3 regions of the Streptomyces sp. NPDC050145 genome follow, and region 1 is predicted to be linked to each of the others. Evidence: riboswitches for the same ligand, from Rfam matches in the RefSeq annotation. Region 1 holds a riboswitch; each other region holds the start of a gene.
What was found. Region 1 has a riboswitch for S-adenosylmethionine ahead of ACIBTU_RS16630 (aminotransferase class V-fold PLP-dependent enzyme). Riboswitches for the same ligand answer to the same signal wherever they lie in the genome.

Region 1 (5,983 bases):
CGCTGAACCAGGACGCCCTGCACACCCTCACGGCGCACGAGCAGTACGCGCCGCTGGAGCTCGGCCCGACGGTCGACGAGAACGGTGTGGAGCGCAAGCTGTCGCGCGTGCAGAAGCTGCGCGCCAAGCTCTCGAAGGGCTACTACGGAGAGCACAACCAGATCTCCAAGCCCACCGCCGAGGAGTACAAGGAGATCACCAGCGGCCACGGCCACCACTGATCTCTGACGCTGTTCGCCACGGCAGGAGCCCCCGTCCAGGCACTGGACGGGGGCTCTTCGCCGTCCTGGCACTGGATAAGGTGGGAGCACCCCTTTCCCACCTGTCCTACGCGTATCACCAGGAGCGGCGATGAGCGCTTTGACCCCCGCTGGAGGCGACACCGCGGCGGGCCGTTCCTGGCCCTCCGTCCTCAACGGCCTGCTGGAGGGCCGTGACCTGAGCGCCGACGACACCGCGTGGGCGATGGACCGGATCATGCGGGGCGAGGCCACCGACGCGCAGATCGCCGGCTTCGCGGTGGCCCTGCGCGCCAAGGGCGAGACCGTCGCGGAGATCTCCGGTCTGGTCCGCGGCATGTACGAGCACGCCAACGTGATCGAGGTGCCCGGCGAGACCGTCGACATCGTCGGCACCGGCGGCGACGGCGCCAAGACCGTCAACATCTCGACCATGTCGGCGATCGTGGTGGCCGGCGCGGGCGCCAAGGTCGTCAAGCACGGCAACCGGGCGGCGTCCTCCGCCTCCGGCGCCTCCGACGTCCTGGAGAAGCTCGGCGTCAACCTCGACCTGCCGCCCTCCCGGGTGCCCCAGGTCGCCGAGGAGGCGGGCATCACCTTCTGCTTCGCCGTGAAGTTCCACCCCGCGCTGCGCTACGCCGGCGCCGCCCGCGGCCAGCTCGGCATCCGTACCGTCTTCAACCTGCTCGGCCCGCTGACCAACCCGGCCCGGGTCCGCGCCCAGGCCGTCGGGGTCGCCGACGCCCGGATGGCCCCGGTCGTGGCCGGAGTCTTCGCCGAGCGCGGCAACTCCTCGCTCGTCTTCCGCGGCGACGACGGCCTCGACGAGCTGACCGTCACCGGGAGCTCCCGCGTCTGGGTGGTGCGCGACGGCGCCGTGCGCGAGGAGCGCTTCGACCCGCGCGACGTCGGCATCGAGCCGGTCCCCATCGAGGCCCTGCGCGGCGGCGACCCGGCGTACAACGCGGAGGTGGCGCGGCGCCTGCTCGACGGCGAGCGCGGGCCGGTCCGCGACGCCGTGCTGCTCAACTCGGCGGCCGCGCTCGTCGCCGTGCGCCCGGGCGAGGGCACGCTCACCGAGCAGCTCGCGGCCGGCATGGAGCGGGCCGCGCACTCGATCGACAGCGGGGCGGCCAAGGCGGCCCTGGAGCGCTGGGTGGCCGCCACCCAGCGCTGACCCGCACCCGCCCGCACCCGCGCGAACAAGGGCGCAGTCCAGATTCTGGACTGCGCCCTTGCCGTTTCCGGGACGTGTGGCAGGATGCTGAGCAAGGTCATGAGTGACAGCGATTTAGGCCCCGGCTCGCTGTCCGGCAACCCTCCGTCCGTGGCGGGGTGCCCCGGGTGAAGACCAGGCCGTGCGCAGCAAGGCGCATGGCAAGCGCGGACCCCTCGCGAATCCTGGGGTCCTGGGTCGTTCGAGGGAGCAGTCTCGTGAGCAAGCGAATGCGCTAGGGCTTCTCGCCCCTTCTCCACCACACCCTCCGCCCGGCCGGGTCTCTGCCGCCGTGCGTCGAGGTCAACACCCGTACGCCGACGGCCTTTTGAGCCCTGTCGTGCCGCCGTGCGGGATCTCTCCGTCCTTTCGCCTTGTCCTGCCGGGAGACACCCATGTCTGCTCACACCCCCTCCGCCGCCACCGCCACCGCCTGCGCCGAGTCCGCCGACCCCGCCTGCGGCGCCCCGCTGCCGGTCCTCGGCCGCGACGTCACCGTGCCGCTCGTCACCGGCGGCGAAGTCACCTACGCCGCCCTCGACTACGCCGCCAGCGCCCCCGCCCTCCAGCGCGTGTGGGACGACGTCGCCGCGTACGCCCCGTACTACGGCAGCGTGCACCGCGGCGCCGGGTACCTCTCCCAGCTGTCCACCGACCTGTTCGAGAACTCCCGCACCGCCGTCGCCGAGTTCCTCGACTGCCGCGAGGGCGACCAGGTCGTCTTCACCCGCTCCACCACCGACTCGCTCAACCTGCTCGCCCAGGCCCTCCCGGCCGACTGCCAGGTCTTCGTCTTCGAGACCGAGCACCACGCCTCGCTGCTGCCCTGGCGCGACGCCCGCGTCACCTACCTGAACGCGCCGCGCACCCCCGACGAGGCCGTCGCCACCCTGGAGCGCGCCCTCACCGACCGCGACCCCTACGGTCCGGCCCTCGTCTGCGTCACCGGCGCCTCGAACGTCACCGGTGAGCTGTGGCCGGTGCGCGAACTGGCCGCCGCCGCGCACGCGCACGGCGCCCGCATCGTCCTCGACGCCGCCCAGCTCGCCCCCCACCACCCCGTCTCCGTACAGGACCTGGACGTCGACTGGGTCGCCTTCTCCGGGCACAAGCTGTACGCGCCGTTCGGCTCGGGCGTGCTCGCGGGCCGCTCCGACTGGCTGACCGAGGCCGAGCCGTACCTGGCCGGCGGCGGCGCGTCGCGCAAGGTCGCCCGGCGCGCGGACGGCGGCGTGGACGTCGAGTGGCACGAGAGCGCCGCCCGCCACGAGGCCGGCTCGCCCAACGTCATCGGTGTCTACTCGATCGCCTCCGCCTGCAAGGCGCTGACCGAGGCGGGCTTCGACTCCCTCGTCGCCCGGGAGCAGCACCTGATCCGGAAGGTGCGCGAGGGCCTTGCGGCGGTGCCCGAGGTGAAGGTGCTGTCGCTGTTCGGCGACGACGCCCCGCGGGTCGGCGTCATCTCGTTCGTCGTCGAGGGCTGGAACTCCTCGCACTTCGCGGCCGCGCTCTCCGCCGAGTACGGCATCGGCGTGCGCGACGGTCTCTTCTGCGCCCACCCGCTGGTGCGCACGCTGCTCGGCTCGGACCCGCAGCAGCAGGGGGAGTGCGGTGCCCCCGAGGCCGCGCCCGGCGAGAAGTCGCTGAACGCGATCCGCGTCAGCTTCGGCGCGGGCACCCCCGACGAGCACGTCGAGCGCTTCGTCGCCGCGGTGACCGAGCTGGTCCGGGACGGTGCCCGCTGGAACTACCGCACGGAGGACGGACGCTGCGTCCCGGCCTCCTGAGGCATACGAGGCCTGCGAGACTTTTAGGGAGGTCCGCTCAGCCGTCCAGGCCGATGGCGAACGCGGCCTCCAGGTCGTGCTGGGAGTAGGTGCGGAAGGCGACGTGGGTGTCCGTCGCCTCCACACCCGGAATCTTGCTGATCTTGCCGGGGATGACATCGGCCAGGTCGTCGTGGCGGGCGACCCGGACCATGGCGATCAGGTCGTACGTACCGGTGACGGAGAAGACCTCGCTGACGCTCTCCAGCGCCGCGATCGACTCCGCGATCTCGGGGATGCGGTCCACGCTGGTCTTGATGAGCACGATCGCGGTGATCACGGCTGGCTGTCTCCCTCGGTGGCCGTGGTGTGGGTCGCCTTCACTCTAGCCCGGCCCCGGTACCGCACCCATGCGTAGAGGAAGCCGGTGGAGAAGCCGACCAGGTGCGCCAGATAGGCCACCCCCGGGCCCTGTCCGGCCTGCCCCGCCGCCGCCCACTGGAGCGCCACCCAGAACGGCAGCACCACCCAGGCCGGGAAGCGCAGCGGCAGGAAGAGCAGGAACGGGAACAGGCTCGTCACGCGCGCGTCCGGGAAAAGGTACAGGAACGCGCCCAGGACCGCCGAGATCGCCCCGGACGCGCCCACCAGGGTCTGCTCCGAGCTCGCGTGCGCCAGCGCGTACCCGAACAGCGCGAGATACCCGGTGACCAGGTAGAAGAGCAGATAGGGCAGCCGGCCCACGCGCTCCTCGGTCATCGTGCCGAAGACGTGCAGGAAGAGCATGTTGCCGAGCAGGTGCAGCCAGCTGCCGTGCACGAACAGGGCCGTCAGCGGGCTGAGCGCCGCCCGCCAGGACCCCGCGAACAGCTCCGCGGGCACCACGCCCCACCGCTCGAAGTACGCGCTCTGCGCCGCGAGCAGCCGGTCCCCGGTGCCGTAGGAGGGGTTCAGGCCGGAGGCCGGGGACAGGACGAAGACGACGCAGCACACCCCGATCAGGGTGTACGTGACGGGGGCGGGGCCCCTCAGGAACGCGGTCGCCCGTGCGATGCCCTCACGCCCGTTGCCGATCATGGGACAGAGCATGACGCAAGGCGGGGAGCGGACGGCGTACGGCAGGCCGTAGGGTTACGGGCAAGACGGCCGCGAGAGCCGAGAGCTGAAAGAAGGCACAGTCCGATGACGGTTCCCCTGCCGACCGCCACCACCCGCTGGCGCTGCACGCTCTGCGGCAACCTCACGCGGTTCGACGTGACCCGCTCCTCGAAGGTCGTGGAGTACGTCCACCTCGACCTGGCCGGTGAGCCGAGCGTCGAGGAACGCAAGGTGGTCGATGAGACCATCGAGTCGGTGCGCTGCCGCTGGTGCAACGCGGTGGACCAGGTGGAACTCGTGGACAGGCCGGGCGCCGACTCCTGACGGAGCGGTCCCCACGGACTTTGGGGTGACGGATGGTGGAGAGCACGGGCGGGGAGGCCGGGGACGGCGGAGCCGCCGAGCTGCTCGACCGGCCGTTGCCCGAAGGCGTACGGCGGCGGGTCGTGGCGATCGTCTCGGACGGCTTCGGCGGTCTGACGATGAACGAACTTCCGGCCCAGCTGCGCCAGTACGCGCGGTTCACGCCCACCCGGCGCGCCAAGTTCGCCGGGAACGCGATGGCGGCCGCGCTGGAGAGCGAGACCCTGTTCCGCCAGCGGATCGGGGAGCGGCTGCGTGAGGCGCAGCCCGAGCTCGCGGGGGCCCTGGACTCCGGGACCCCGCCGCCCGCCGCGGACCCGCTCGACGTGGCCGCGGCCGCGTACGTGCTGCGCCCGGCGGGCTGGGTCAAGCTCGTCGCCGCGGCCGGCGAGGAGGCCCAGCGGGCCGACGCCGAGCGCGTCGACGAGGAGACCCGCGCCGAGCTGGACCGGCTGCGCGAGCAGCTGGCCGAGGCGCAGGCGCACACCCGGTCCGAGACCGAGCGGCTGCGCACCGAGCTCGACACGGCCCGGCGCGAGGCCGAGTCCGTGCACCGCAAGCTGCGGGCCGCGCTCAGCGACGTCAAGCGCGGTGAGGCCGCCGCCCGCAAGGCGCGGGCCGAGGCCGACTCGGCACGGGCCGAGGGGCAGGCGCAGGTGTCGTCCGCCGAGAGCGAGAGCCGGCGGCTCAAGGCGCGGCTCGGCGAGGTCGAGGCGGCGCTCGAGGCCTCGCGCAGGGCGGCCCGCGAGGGGCGCAGTGTCGAGGACATGCGGGTGCGGCTGCTCCTGGACACCGTGCTCGAGGCGGCGCAGGGGCTGCGCCGGGAGCTGGCGCTGCCGCCGGTGTCGATGCGGCCCGCCGACTCGGTGGACGCCGTGGAGCCGGGCCGGATGACCCCGAAGGACATCGCGGCGCGCGCCCTGCACGAGCACGACCCGGCGATCCTCGACCAGTTGCTCGCGCTGCCGCAGGCCCACCTCGTGGTCGACGGCTACAACGTGACGAAGACCGGCTATCCGACGATGCCGCTGGAGAAGCAGCGGCTGCGGCTGCTCGGTTCGCTGTCCCAGCTGGCCGCGCAGACCGGCGCCGAGGTCACATGTGTCTTCGACGGGGCGGAGCTGGCCGCGCCGGTGCTGCTCGCGCCGCCGCGCGGGGTGCGCGTCCTGTTCTCGAAGGCGGGCGTGACGGCCGACGAGCTGATCCGTCAGCTGGTGCGCGCCGAGCCGCCGGGCCGTCCGGTCATCGTCGTCTCGACGGACCGGGAGGTCGCCGACGGGGTGGCGAAGGCGGGGGCCCGT
Region 2 (5,983 bases), on a different contig from region 1:
CAATGCTCCGGCATGGTGGCCTGATTGGCTTCCGCTCTAGCAGTGGAACGCGGATTTCGGTGCGGATTTCGGTGCGGTTCTCAGGCGGGCAGGCGGATGTGCAGAGGTTCACAATCCAGGCGTGCGGCCTCCGCTGCCACGTAGTCCAGGAAGACCTGGCGTACGAAAATGCGTCGGTCGGTGCGGTAGTGGTCCTCGGCGATGAAGACAGCCGGTCCGTCGGAGCAGTTGGCGCGCAGGGCCGCAACCGTCGGGGATGAGGATCCGTCCATGTCACGCCCCTCCTCGTTCGTGATGCCGAGCCCCTGCCCGCGGACTGTTGTGCTGAACGCGCCGGTGAGTGCGGGCTCCTGGACGGTCCTGAGGCGGAACTCGGGATCGCCGGCGGTGCTGAGACGGACGTCGCAGCCCCACGCAGGAGCCACGTCCGCGCCGCCGGGCGTGACGCGCGCCATGGGACGGAAGTCGCGGTACGGCTCGGGCAGGGTCACGTTCTTCAGCCCGCACATCTTCCGGCTGTGGCCGATGGGCTCGAACTGTGCGGGTTCCGGGGCGGGTTCACGGGGCGCAGAGAGTCTGTCGGCGCTTTGGCAGTCGAGCGTCTCCATGGTCCGGTTCGCGACGTCGACGACGATGCGGGCGAGGGCCTGTCGGTTGCGGGCACTGTCCTTCGCGTCCGTGGCGTGGCCGATCTCCTCGTCGCCCACGGCCGCGTCCACGACGGCGGGCCCGCTGTGGCGACCCGGCTCGTGGCATGCGTCGGGCAGTGCGACCCACGCCCGGGTGTCCGAGGCCATTCCCAGCAGGTCACCGCCCAGAGGCGTCATCCGTGTCGACAGGAACTCGTCCGCCCAGGGAAGGTTGTCCCTCGTCAGACCCTTCAGGTCGTGAACGCGGATCTGGGTCGGCCGCGGACGGGACTGTCCGTCGGCGACCAGCAGACGACAGCTTCCCTGCAGCTCACCGCCGCCCACCCAGGCGGGGCGGATCTCGCTGTGCTCGACGTCGTGGTCGCCGACCAGGACCTCCACATCGCGATCGGCCACCGCGTCCCAACAGGGCTTCGCGCCGAACAACGGCAGCGTGCCCGTCCCCCACGCCACGCCGCCCGCGCCGAGCAACGCGCCCGCGACGGCCAGCGCGAGCCCCCGCGCCAGTCGCCGCCGGTCACTGTCCAGAACACCCACGGTTCCCCCTCACCCTCCGTATCGGGGTAGCCCCCGGCAGGTGACGCCCGGAGTCTTGCTATTGTCTTCGCGAATCATCCAGAGGGGTGGAGGGACCGGCCCTACGAAGCCCCGGCAACTCCCCGGTCGACTCGGCGCTCCATCTTCGCGCCGCGCCGTCGGGATCAGTGCCAACTCCGGCTCGCGCCAACGTGGCGCGGGAAAAGATGAGGAGACACGGTGCTCTCTGTGCTGACCTTCGCCCCGGCTCTTTCCGCCCCGGGCCTTCCGCATACCCGTCTCGCGATCACTGCGACACCTCGACCGATGTCTTCGGTCCTTCCTCGCTGATCACCCCCGCCCTCGCCTCGGCGAGGTCTCCGCGATCCTCACTCGCGGCCTGAGACTGGAGTAGGTCTTTTCATGGACATATCCGATATTTCCAGTGGTGTCGGCGTGCTCGACAAGACCGCGGTGATCATGGATGCGCTGGCGGCGGGGCCCGCCACACTCGCGGGGCTGGTCGCCGCCACCGGCCTGTCCCGGCCCACCGCCCACCGGCTCGCCACCGCCCTCGAGCGCTACCGTCTGGTCGGCAGGGACCTGCAGGGCCGGTTCGTCCTGGGCCCGTGGCTCGCCGAACTCTCGGCGGCTTCGGGCGAGGATCTCCTGCTGACCTCGGCGGGCCCGGTCCTCACCGCCCTGCGGGACACCACCGGCGAGAGCGCTCAGCTCTACCGCCGGCAGGGGGACGTGCGCATCTGCGTCGCCGCCGCCGAGCGGACCGCAGGTCTGCGCGACACCGTGCCCGTCGGTTCCGCGTTCCCCATGAAGGTCGGCTCCGCCGCCCAGGTCCTGCTGGCCTGGGAGGAACCCGAGCGCTACCACCACGGGCTGCAGGGGGCTCACTTCACGGCCAGGACCCTCAGCGGCGTACGGCGCAGGGGCTGGGCCCAGTCGATCGGCGAACGGGAACCCGGCATGGCCTCCGTCTCGGCGCCGGTCCGCGACCCGGACCGGCGCGTCGTGGCCGCCGTCACGGTCACCGGCCCGCTCCAACGCCTCACCCGCCACCCGGGCGCCCGGCTCGCGAAGGCCGCCATCCACGCGGCGGACCGCCTCACCGAGGCCATACACCAACCCTGACGGCCTTCCGCGGAAAGGCCCCCTCGTCGCTGTCACGCGGTGCTGATGTCGGCCCCGAGTGCCTTGCGCGCCGTGGCCCAGAGGTCCCGGAGTGCCTGAATGCGCCGGGCCTGCGCCTCTTCGTAGTTCTGCCACGGGCCGGGGCGTCGGTCCAGGTAGAGCGCCCGAGCCGCGCTGTGTTCATGACGCAGGGCGGCGACCACCTTCTCGGCCGCGTCGATCACGGGCTCGGGCCCCTCCAGCATGATCAACGGTTCGACCGCCGCCAGTTCACGGATCGCCTCACGCGCCTGACGGGCCGCGGCATCGAACGACGTTCCTCCCGGGCCTGGAGCCGTTGCGTCTGCGCCTGCCGCCCGGCTGCGTCAGGGAGACATCGGATCGGACAGTGGGGCACCGGACCTCACTCGGCAGATCTGCACTGAGGCTCCGCAAAGTCGATACGGACGTGCCGTGACGGACATCGGCGCGTACGCGGCTCGCCCTTCTATCTCTCGATTGTCCGCTTCGTGACCGTGCTCGGCCGCGAGGGTGCGCCGTCCCTTCGCGAACGATGTGGAGAAGTGGGCCCGGATCCGTGTACGGGTCCACGCGAGTGTGCCGCTCGGACGTTGAACAGGGCGGGCCGGAGCGGCTGTTCATTAGATCTTCCGTGGGCTGCGTGGTTTGATCCACGGCACCGCTCCCCCGGAGTGGCGGCGCCCCCGGACGGGCGTCGCCGTTCCTGCGGTCGAGGCCCGCAGTCCCCAGCGGGGCCACCCCCTCTTGTGGATCCATCCGTGCGAAAGGGAAGTACTGAAATGAACTCCGCTCACCAGCTTCGTACCGTCGAGCTCACCGACGCCGACCTCGACACCGTCTCCGGCGGCGTGGCCCCGCACGCCTCCGTCGTGGCCGGCCCCCAGGCCGTCAGCGACGCGTCGCTCCTGGCGCAGGCCGGCGCCGTCCAGGACCAGGTTCTCGGTGCGGTAGGCCAGTACCACGAGTTCGGCGTCAGCGTCTCCTTCTGACCGCCTGCCTGAGCAAGAAGGACAACGCGTCGCCGCGAGCACCGGCCTGATGCTCGGCTCCCGGCTGTAGCGGCGCGCTGTCCCCTGGGGGCATCTCCGAACGGGGATGCCCCCACGGCGTCGGCCTCGCCGACCGGTCCGGCTATGCCTTGACTGATGCGGCGGATCTGGCGGCCCGCTCGATCTTCGCGCGGTGGGCGGCCCGGGCCTCCTCGTCGATCCGTCTCTCGTGTTCGGCGCGCAGCCCGGTCCGGCCGTCGACGCTCTCGCGCAGGATGTCGGCGTGCCCGGCATGCCGGACGGTCTCGCTCAGGACGTGGGTGGTGATCGCGAACAGGTTCGTGTTGGGATACGGCTCCGACCACCACGGCACATGGCCGGGGGCGTCGAGAGGAAGCTCGTCGATCGTCGCGTCCGAGTGTTCCCAAGTGCGCCGGTAGAACCCGATGATCTGTTCCCGGGTCTCGTCCTCGGCCGCCCACTGGTCGCTGCCGTCGGAGTCCTGCCACCTGCCCAGCGGCTCCGGAGACGGGCGGCCGAAGACCTCGCCGAAGTACCTGGCCTCGACGGTCGCCACGTGTTTGACCAGACCGAGGAGGTTGGTCCCGGTCGCTGTCAGAGGCCGGCGGACGTCGTACTCGGACAAGCCGTCGAGTTTCCACAGCAGCGCCTCGCGGTCCCGCCGCAGTCTGCCGTGCAGGTTGTCCTTCGCGAACGCGTCGATCATGCGGTGTGCGCCTTCCGTGAGGTGTTCGTGGTCTCGAGATCCCGTACGAGTTTCGGGGATGCGGGCCGGTGCCAGGTGAGAATCCAGCCGCCGGCGAGCGCTGCCGCGCCGCCCGCCAGGGCGATCGCCCCGCCTGTTCCGATGCCTGCCGCCACCGCGCCGAAGCAGGCCGGCCCGACGCCCTGCAGTGTCATGCCGCCGGAGCCGAGCAGACCGAAGGCCTGGCCCTGGCCGTCCGGTGGCAGAGCGTCCAGGAACGGCCGTTGCAGGCCGAGACCGTAGGCGAATCCGAAGCCGCAGAGCAGCAGCAGGCAGGACGAGACGGCCACTCCGGGCTCGGCGGCGAAGCCGACCAGCGGCAGCCCCATCAGTGCGGTCAGCGGGACGACGAGCCGCTCGCGGATGCGTGGCCGTAGCAGTCGCCCCACCCGCAGGTTGCCGACGAGCATGCCGACGGGCAGACAGGCCATCAGCACCGCGTACCAGCCGGGCGCGAAGTCGCGTCCTCCCGCGTAGGCGACGATCAGACCTTCCGCGCCCGCCACGAACGCGGGCGGCAGCCACTGGGCCAGCATCAGTCGTCGGACCGTACGTCCGCGCAGCAGCAGTCCGGCACCGTAGAGGCTGGTCCGGACGGCCCCGCCGCCGCCCTGAGCGTTGCGAAGTGTGCCGTCGGACTGTGCCGGTTTCAGTCGGGGGAGCCGCATGCGGATGGCGAGCGCGCAGCCGAAGTAGAGGGCGGCGCTCACCGCGAGCGCCCGGTGCGGGCCGAGGGCCGCGACGGTCGCGCCTCCCAGCGCCAGACCGAGCAGTTGCGCGCCGGAGGCGGCGATGTTGTTCAGCGAGCGGCCCAGTACGTACGCGTCGCCCTCCAGCCAGTGGGCCACGAGCCGACTCGACGCTCCGCTGAACACCGGGGTGGCGAGGGCGACCAGTGCCACGACGCCGAGGCTCGCCGCGGTCGGCATCGGCACCAGGGCGAGCAGCAGGGCGGCGGCGCACCCCAAGGAGTAGCCGCCGACGATGAGCGCGCGGGGCGGCAGCCGGTCGGCCAGCGAACCCAGTAGCAGCGAGCCGAACAGCTGCGGGAGGAAGCCGATACCGAAGGCCAGTGCGCTGAGCAGCGCAGAGCCGGTGGCCGCGAAGACCAGGACCGAGAACGTGGTGATCCGCAGCGCGTCCGCGGTGATCGCGACGGTACGGGTCGCGAAGAGCAGCCGGAACCGCGGTTCGGACAGCACCTGCCGATAGGTGGCGCGGTGGTCGCTCTGCGCGGGTTCGGCGGTTGCGGTCATGCCGCGCAGCCTCGCCGTGCGCGCACGCCGCTCACCAATGATTCGTCGCTGGACGAATCCAAAGGGGCGTCCCGCGCTAGCATGACGGGGTGCTGCGCTTCGAAGTCTCCGTCGATGACCTGCTGCGCAGCCGTTTCGCGCTGTCGCCCGCGCTGGACCTCTGCCTGCTGCTGCGCTCCCTCGCCGGCCAGGGCCGGCCGCTCCCCCGGGCCTGGGCCACCCGGCTTCTGCCGGCCTTCGAACGGCTGCGCCGCGAGACCGAACTGGACGCCTTCCTCGCTCTGCAGACCTCGCGCGGCGGACCGGACTTCGTCGCCCCTCCGCCGCGCGGGCTCAACCAGACCTGGGCGGACGACCTGGCTCTGATCCGGGCCACGCCGCTGGAAGCGGCCCGCCGCGAGTTCGTCACCGGCGCGACCGGCCCGTCCCCCCGTGATCCGCGCGTGCGCGCGGTGCTGGACTCGACGGACGCCGTGTCCAGGATCGCCGAGGCGATGGACCGGGCGTGGCACGAGCTGCTCGCCGCGGACTGGCCGCAACTGCGCGCGGTCTGTGAGCGCGATGTCGTGCACCGGGTGGGGGTGATCGGCGAACACGGGTGGGCCACGGCCATCGAGAGCCTGCACCCGGGCATCGCCT
Region 3 (5,983 bases), on a different contig from region 1:
ACTCCCCTATTACTGGCCCTTGCGCGAGTCCGCACTTCGCGGACCCGGGTCAGACCTCACGCCCCAAAGGGTTGGGGGTGTGCGCCGGAACGCGTCGACCGCGGCCGAATGTATCTGCCCAACTGCCCTCTGCAACAGGTCAATCGGACGACAATTCTGAGCGCCCGCGATCGGGGAAACCGGGCCAACTCACCGGATCCCAGGGCAAGTCGGGTCGAATAAATGCCATAAAAGGCCCGAATGGGCGGGGCGCTTTGGCTGCTTCTCATCGGGATTCGCTCAAGAACTCATATGCGTCCGTCATGCACCACGGACGGGAGCGGAGCAGCTTCCCCAACTGTACCCCGCTCAACCATGCAGAATTGCCCCCTCCGCTTCTCTGGCGGAGGGGGCAATTCTGGTAACTCTGGGTAAGTCAGGGAAATCCCGGACGGTCGAGGCGATCAGCCGCCGTCGATCAGCCGCCGGCGACGGCGGGAATGATCGAGACGCCGGCGCCGTCCGGCGTCACGGTCTCCAGGCCCTGCTCGAAACGGACGTCGTCGTCGTTCACGTACACGTTCACGAAGCGGCGCAGCTTGCCCTGGTCGTCGAGCACGCGGGCGGCGATGCCCGTGTGGTTCTTCTCCAGGTCGGCGATGACGTCGGCGAGGGTCGCGCCCTCGGCCGGCACCTCGGCCTGCCCGCCGGTGTAGGTACGGAGGATGGTGGGGATCCGGACGTTGACGCTCATGGGTTCACCTCGGCTGTTCTTCGGTAAAGGGGGGCGGGGAACTACTCGGGGGAACTACTCGGCGAGCCCGGCGGACCGGAACGCCTCGAGGGACGGCCGGATCGTCGCGGTGGCCTGCGAGGACTCCGCGACGGCGTCGAGGGTCTTCAGCCCGTCACCCGTGTTCAGCACCACCGTGGTGAGCGACGGGTCGATGAGGCCCGCCTCGATGAGCTTCTTGGTGACACCGAGCGTCACACCGCCGGCCGTCTCCGCGAAGATGCCCTCGGTCCGCGCCAGCAGCTTGATCGCGTCGACGACCTGCTCGTCGTTCACATCCTCCACGGCGCCACCGGTGCGGCGCGCGATGTCGAGGACGTACGGCCCGTCGGCCGGGTTGCCGATGGCGAGCGACTTCGCGATCGTGTTCGGCTTCTGCGGGCGGACGACGTCGTGGCCGCCCTTGTAGGCGACGGAGACCGGCGAGCAGCCCTCGGCCTGGGCGCCGAAGAGCTTGTACGGCTTGTCCTCGACGAGGCCGAGCTTGATGAGCTCCTGCAGACCCTTGTCGATCTTCGTGAACTGCGAACCGGACGCGATCGGGATGACCAGCTGGTCCGGCAGCTGCCAGCCCAGCTGCTCGCAGATCTCGTAGGCGAGCGTCTTGGAACCCTCGCCGTAGTACGGGCGCAGGTTGACGTTGACGAAGCCCCAGCCCTCGCCCAGCGGGTCGCCGATGAGCTCGGAGCAGAAGCGGTTCACATCGTCGTAGTTGCCCTCGATGGCGACGAGGTCACCGCCGTAGACACCGGCCATGACGACCTTGCCCTGCTCCAGGTCGTGCGGGATGAACACGCAGGAGCGGAAGCCGGCGCGGGCGGCGGCGGCGCCGACGGCACCCGCCAGGTTGCCCGTGGAGGAGCAGGAGAGGGTGGTGAAGCCGAAGGCGCGGGCGGCCTCGATGGCCTGGGCGACGACACGGTCCTTGAAGGAGTGCGTCGGGTTCCCGGAGTCGTCCTTGACGAACAGCCTGCCCTGCTCGACGCCGAGTTCACGGGCCAGGTTGTCGGCCTTGACCAGGTGGGTCCAGCCCGGGTTCAGGTTCGGCTTCTCGGCGACGTCGGCCGGGACGGGCAGCAGCGGCGCGTAGCGCCAGATGTTCGCGGGGCCGGCCTCGATCTGCTTGCGGAGCGCCTCGGGGTCGCCGACGGGAAGGTCGTACGCGACCTCCAGAGGCCCGAAACACTCGACGCACGCGAAGATCGGGCCGAGCTCGAACTTGGCGCCGCACTCGCGGCAGGAGAGGCCCGACGCGGGACCGAGGTCCACGGTCTTCTCGGAGGGGGTGGTTCCGGTGGCGACAGTCTGTACAGCCATGAGAGGCGAGGCCCTTTCTCCTCATCTTCCTCACGACGCATCTCGCCGTGAGACGGATTTGGCACCTTCCCTAGCCGGGAGCCTCGCGATGGACAGTTGCGGTGTCCTACGAGACCGGCTGGAGGGTTGCCGGGGCTTCAACGGGCCGTATCCCTCTGCCCCTCTGGATGAGCGGTATTCGATTGTTGAGCGCGGCTCGCGGCGACCCCGGCATGCGGTGGTCCCTGGCCTTGTTCAAGACTGTAACCGACGGCCTGGACGCTTGAGATAGTCGTCCGAACCGCGAGATGGATCACAAATCGTCCCGCACCACCACGCGGAGTGAGGAGCAGCCGACCGTGCTGGAAGAGGTAGAGCGCTGGCTGAACGAGCGCTCCTGGTCCGTGGCGGACCGGCCGCCGCACCAGCTGATCGCCGCGAAGCGCGCGTCGGGGCAGACCGTGAGTGTCGTGCTGCCGGCGCTCGACGAGGAGGCGACGGTCGGCCAGATCGTGTCCGTGATCCGACGCGAGCTGATGACGGAGGCGGTGCCGCTGGTCGACGAGCTGGTGGTCGTGGACTCCGGGTCCACGGACCGGACCTCCGAGGTCGCGGCGGCGGCCGGCGCGCGGGTCGTGCACCGGGACGCGATCCTGCCGCGACTCCCGGCCCGGCCCGGCAAGGGCGAGGTGCTGTGGCGCTCACTCCTCGTGACCTCCGGCGACATCGTCTGCTTCGTCGACGCGGACCTCAAGGAGTTCTCCGCGGACTTCGTGTCCGGGATCGTCGGACCGCTGCTCACCGACCCGGACGTGCAGTTCGTGAAGGCGATGTACGACCGGCCGCTCGGTGACGCCGCGGGACAGGGCGGGCGGGTGACCGAGCTGGTGGCGCGGCCGCTGCTGAACCTGCACTGGCCGCGGCTGGCCGGTTTCGTGCAGCCGCTCGGCGGCGAGTACGCGGCCCGCAGGTCCCTGCTCGAGCAGCTGCCGTTCCCGGTCGGGTACGGGGTCGAGCTGGGGCTGCTCGTGGACGCGCTGCACACGGTGGGCCTGGACGCGCTCGCCCAGGTCGACGTGGGGGTCAGGAAGCACCGGCACCAGGACGGGCAGGCGCTCGGCCGGATGGCGGCGGCGATCTACCGCACGGCGCAGCTGCGGCTCGCGCGCGGGCATCTGGTGCGGCCGGTGCTGACCCAGTTCGAGCGGGGCGAGAAGGGTTTCGAGCCGCGCACGCACGACGTGGACACGGAGGAGCGGCCGCCGATGGCGGAGATCGACGAGTACCGCGAGCGCCGGGTGGCGTGAGCGCGGGTGGCCTGAACGTCGGGTGGCGTGAGCGTCGTTACGTTTGAGGCTTTCCGGGGCGGGCTAGCGTGCCCGTATGGCTTCCACTCCTGGTGCTGCTGAGGTTCTTGTCGCGTCCAACCGGGGCCCGGTCTCGTACGCCGTCGGGGACGACGGCACGGTCACGGCCCGGCGGGGCGGGGGCGGGCTCGTGTCCGCGCTCAGCTCCGTCGACGACAAGCTGTGGGTGTGCGCGGCGCTCGGCGACGGGGACCGGGAGGCGGTGCGGCGCGGGATCACCGAGCCGGGTGTGCGGATGCTGGACATCGACCCGGAGGTGCACGCGGCGGCGTACAACGGGATCGCGAACTCGGTGCTGTGGTTCGTGCACCACATGCTGTACCAGACCCCGTTGGAGCCGTCGTTCGGACCGGAGTTCCGGCGGCAGTGGGCGGCGTACGAGGAGTACAACCGGGCGTTCGCACAGGCCCTCGCGGACGGGGCGGCGCCGGGGGCGACCGTCGTGGTCCAGGACTACCACCTGGCCCTGGTGCCCGGGATGCTCCGCGAACTCCGCGGCGACCTGCGCATCGGGCACTTCTCGCACACGCCGTGGGCGCCCGTCGACTGGTTCCGGATGCTGCCGGACGACATCGCGGAGCAGCTCCTGCGCGGGATGCTCGGCGCGGACCGGCTGGGCTTTCTGACCCGGCGCTGGGCGGACGCGTTCACGGAGTGCTGTACGCGGATCGTGGGCGGGCCCGGCGGTACGGAGATCGGGGTGCACGGGCTCGGGGCCGACGCGGAGTTCCTGCGGGAGCGGGCGCACCGGGCGGACGTCGAGGAGCGGCTCGCGGCGCTGCGGGAGCAGGTCGGCGCGGGGCGCAAGGTCGTGGTGCGGGTGGACCGCACGGAACTGTCCAAGAACATCGTGCGGGGGCTGCGGGCCTTCGAGCTGCTCCTTGAGACGCGGCCGGAGTGGCGGGAGCGGGTCGTGCATCTCGCGTTCGCGTATCCGTCGCGGCAGGACCTGGAGGTGTACCAGGAGTACACGGCGGAGGTCTCGTGGGTCGCGGCGTCGATCAACTCCCGTTTCGGTACGGAGGGCTGGACGCCGGTCGTGCTCCATGTGAAGGACGACTTCGCGCGCTCCCTGGCGGCGTACCGGCTGGCGGACGTCGCCCTCGTGAACCCGATCCGGGACGGGATGAACCTGGTCGCGAAGGAGGTGCCGATCGTCTCCGACGGGGGCGGGTGTGTGCTCGTGCTGTCGCGGGAGGCGGGGGCGTACGAGGAGCTCGGGGACGCCGCGATCGGGGTGAACCCGTTCGATGTGAGCGGGACCGCTGTCGCGTTGGGGGCGGCGCTGGACATGCCGGACGCGGAGCGGGTCGAGCGGGGCGAGCGGTTGGTGGCGGCGGGTTCTGCGTTGCCGCCCGCCCGGTGGTTCCTGGACCAATTGGATGCGCTGCGCTCCCGCTGAGCGCGGGGCGGGCTCTCGCCGTAGGGGGCTGGCGATCGTCGCCGGGGACCGGCCGGTGGGGCTTCTCGCGCAGTTCCCCGCGCCCCTGAAGGGCACACTTCGTGCGCCCCCAGGGGCCCGGGCTGCCCCCCCTAAAGGGCGCCCAGTTCCCTGGCCAGGGATTTCAGGAGGGCGGCCACTCCGGGTGGGCCGGGGACCGTCAGGTCGGCTCGGTCGGCCAGGTCGGGGACTTCTTCGCTGGCGCTGCAGACGAGGAGGCCCGGGGTGCCGTCGGCGCGGAGTTTTTCGACGGCGGCGTACGCGGGGAGGTCGCCGAGGTCGTCGCCGGCGTAGAGGACCGATTCGGCGCCCACCTCGCGCACGTACTCCGTGAGCGCGACCCCCTTGTCGACACCCGGCGGACGGAGTTCTAGGACGAGGCGGCCGGGTTCGACGACGAGGCCGTGGCGGGCGGCGAGGGCGGCGAGCGGGGCGCGGAGGGCGTCGAAGGCGGCCTGGGGGTCGGGGGCGCGGCGCGTGTGGACGGCGACGGCGCGGCCCTTCTCCTCGACGTACGTGTCGTGCCACAGGCCGGCCGATTCGAGTACCCCGGGCAGTTCGGAGCGCACCCCGGCGACTCCGGGATGCGGCGCGGGCGCGTGCACGGTGCCGGTGACGGCGTCCCAGCGCTCGGCGCCGTAGTGGCCGAGGACGACGAGGTGTTCGAGCCCGGGCACTCCGGCGAAGCCGCCGTGGCGGACGGCGACGCCGGCGGGGCGTCCGGTGATGACGGCGACGGAGGCGACGAGGGGCGCGAGGGCGGCGAGCGCGGGGACGGCGTCGGGGTGGGCGCGGGCCTGCTCGGGGTCGGGGACGATCGGGGCGAGGGTTCCGTCGAAGTCGAGGGCGATCACGCTCCGCTCGGGGCGGGCGAGAAGCGCGGCCAGGCCTGCACGGCCGGCGGCAGTCCGTGGGGCGTCCATAGGGGCGACCTTAGAGCCGTACGCCCGAGTACCGCACCCCGGCGATTTCCGGCCGCCGCATCCGGCTACCGCTCCGCGCGCCGCGACTCCCGTACCCGGCGCAGCCGGTTCACCGTCACCGGGGCGTACGCCAGCGCCCGCTCGTCGTCGATGAGGGCGTTGAGGAGCTGGTAGTAGCGCACGG

Region 2: another riboswitch for S-adenosylmethionine. It lies ahead of ACIBTU_RS07890 (IclR family transcriptional regulator); the one in region 1 lies ahead of ACIBTU_RS16630 (aminotransferase class V-fold PLP-dependent enzyme).
Region 3: another riboswitch for S-adenosylmethionine. It lies ahead of thrC (threonine synthase); the one in region 1 lies ahead of ACIBTU_RS16630 (aminotransferase class V-fold PLP-dependent enzyme).

The regions. Positions count from the first base shown of each region.
Region 1 is NZ_JBITJS010000007.1:293,419-299,401, reverse strand. It holds gene ACIBTU_RS16640 (cytochrome bc complex cytochrome b subunit) at 1-221, shown strand, start outside; gene trpD (anthranilate phosphoribosyltransferase) at 352-1,416, shown strand; SAM riboswitch class IV at 1,512-1,629, shown strand; gene ACIBTU_RS16630 (aminotransferase class V-fold PLP-dependent enzyme) at 1,851-3,242, shown strand; gene ACIBTU_RS16625 (Lrp/AsnC family transcriptional regulator) at 3,280-3,561, opposite strand; gene ACIBTU_RS16620 (rhomboid family intramembrane serine protease) at 3,558-4,298, opposite strand; gene ACIBTU_RS16615 (hypothetical protein) at 4,404-4,643, shown strand; gene ACIBTU_RS16610 (NYN domain-containing protein) at 4,676-5,983, shown strand, end outside.
Region 2 is NZ_JBITJS010000003.1:253,002-258,984, reverse strand. It holds gene ACIBTU_RS07900 (hypothetical protein) at 1-40, shown strand, start outside; gene ACIBTU_RS07895 (hypothetical protein) at 81-1,187, opposite strand; SAM riboswitch class I at 1,259-1,400, shown strand; gene ACIBTU_RS07890 (IclR family transcriptional regulator) at 1,590-2,312, shown strand; gene ACIBTU_RS07885 (hypothetical protein) at 2,345-2,557, opposite strand; gene ACIBTU_RS07880 (class IIb bacteriocin, lactobin A/cerein 7B family) at 3,113-3,322, shown strand; gene ACIBTU_RS07875 (DinB family protein) at 3,465-4,049, opposite strand; gene ACIBTU_RS07870 (MFS transporter) at 4,046-5,344, opposite strand; gene ACIBTU_RS07865 (winged helix-turn-helix domain-containing protein) at 5,434-5,983, shown strand, end outside.
Region 3 is NZ_JBITJS010000022.1:22,341-28,323, forward strand. It holds gene ACIBTU_RS33775 (MoaD/ThiS family protein) at 458-733, opposite strand; gene thrC (threonine synthase) at 788-2,089, opposite strand; SAM riboswitch class I at 2,108-2,263, opposite strand; gene ACIBTU_RS33785 (glucosyl-3-phosphoglycerate synthase) at 2,428-3,375, shown strand; gene ACIBTU_RS33790 (trehalose-6-phosphate synthase) at 3,452-4,837, shown strand; gene otsB (trehalose-phosphatase) at 4,969-5,799, opposite strand; gene ACIBTU_RS33800 (DUF3263 domain-containing protein) at 5,865-5,983, opposite strand, start outside.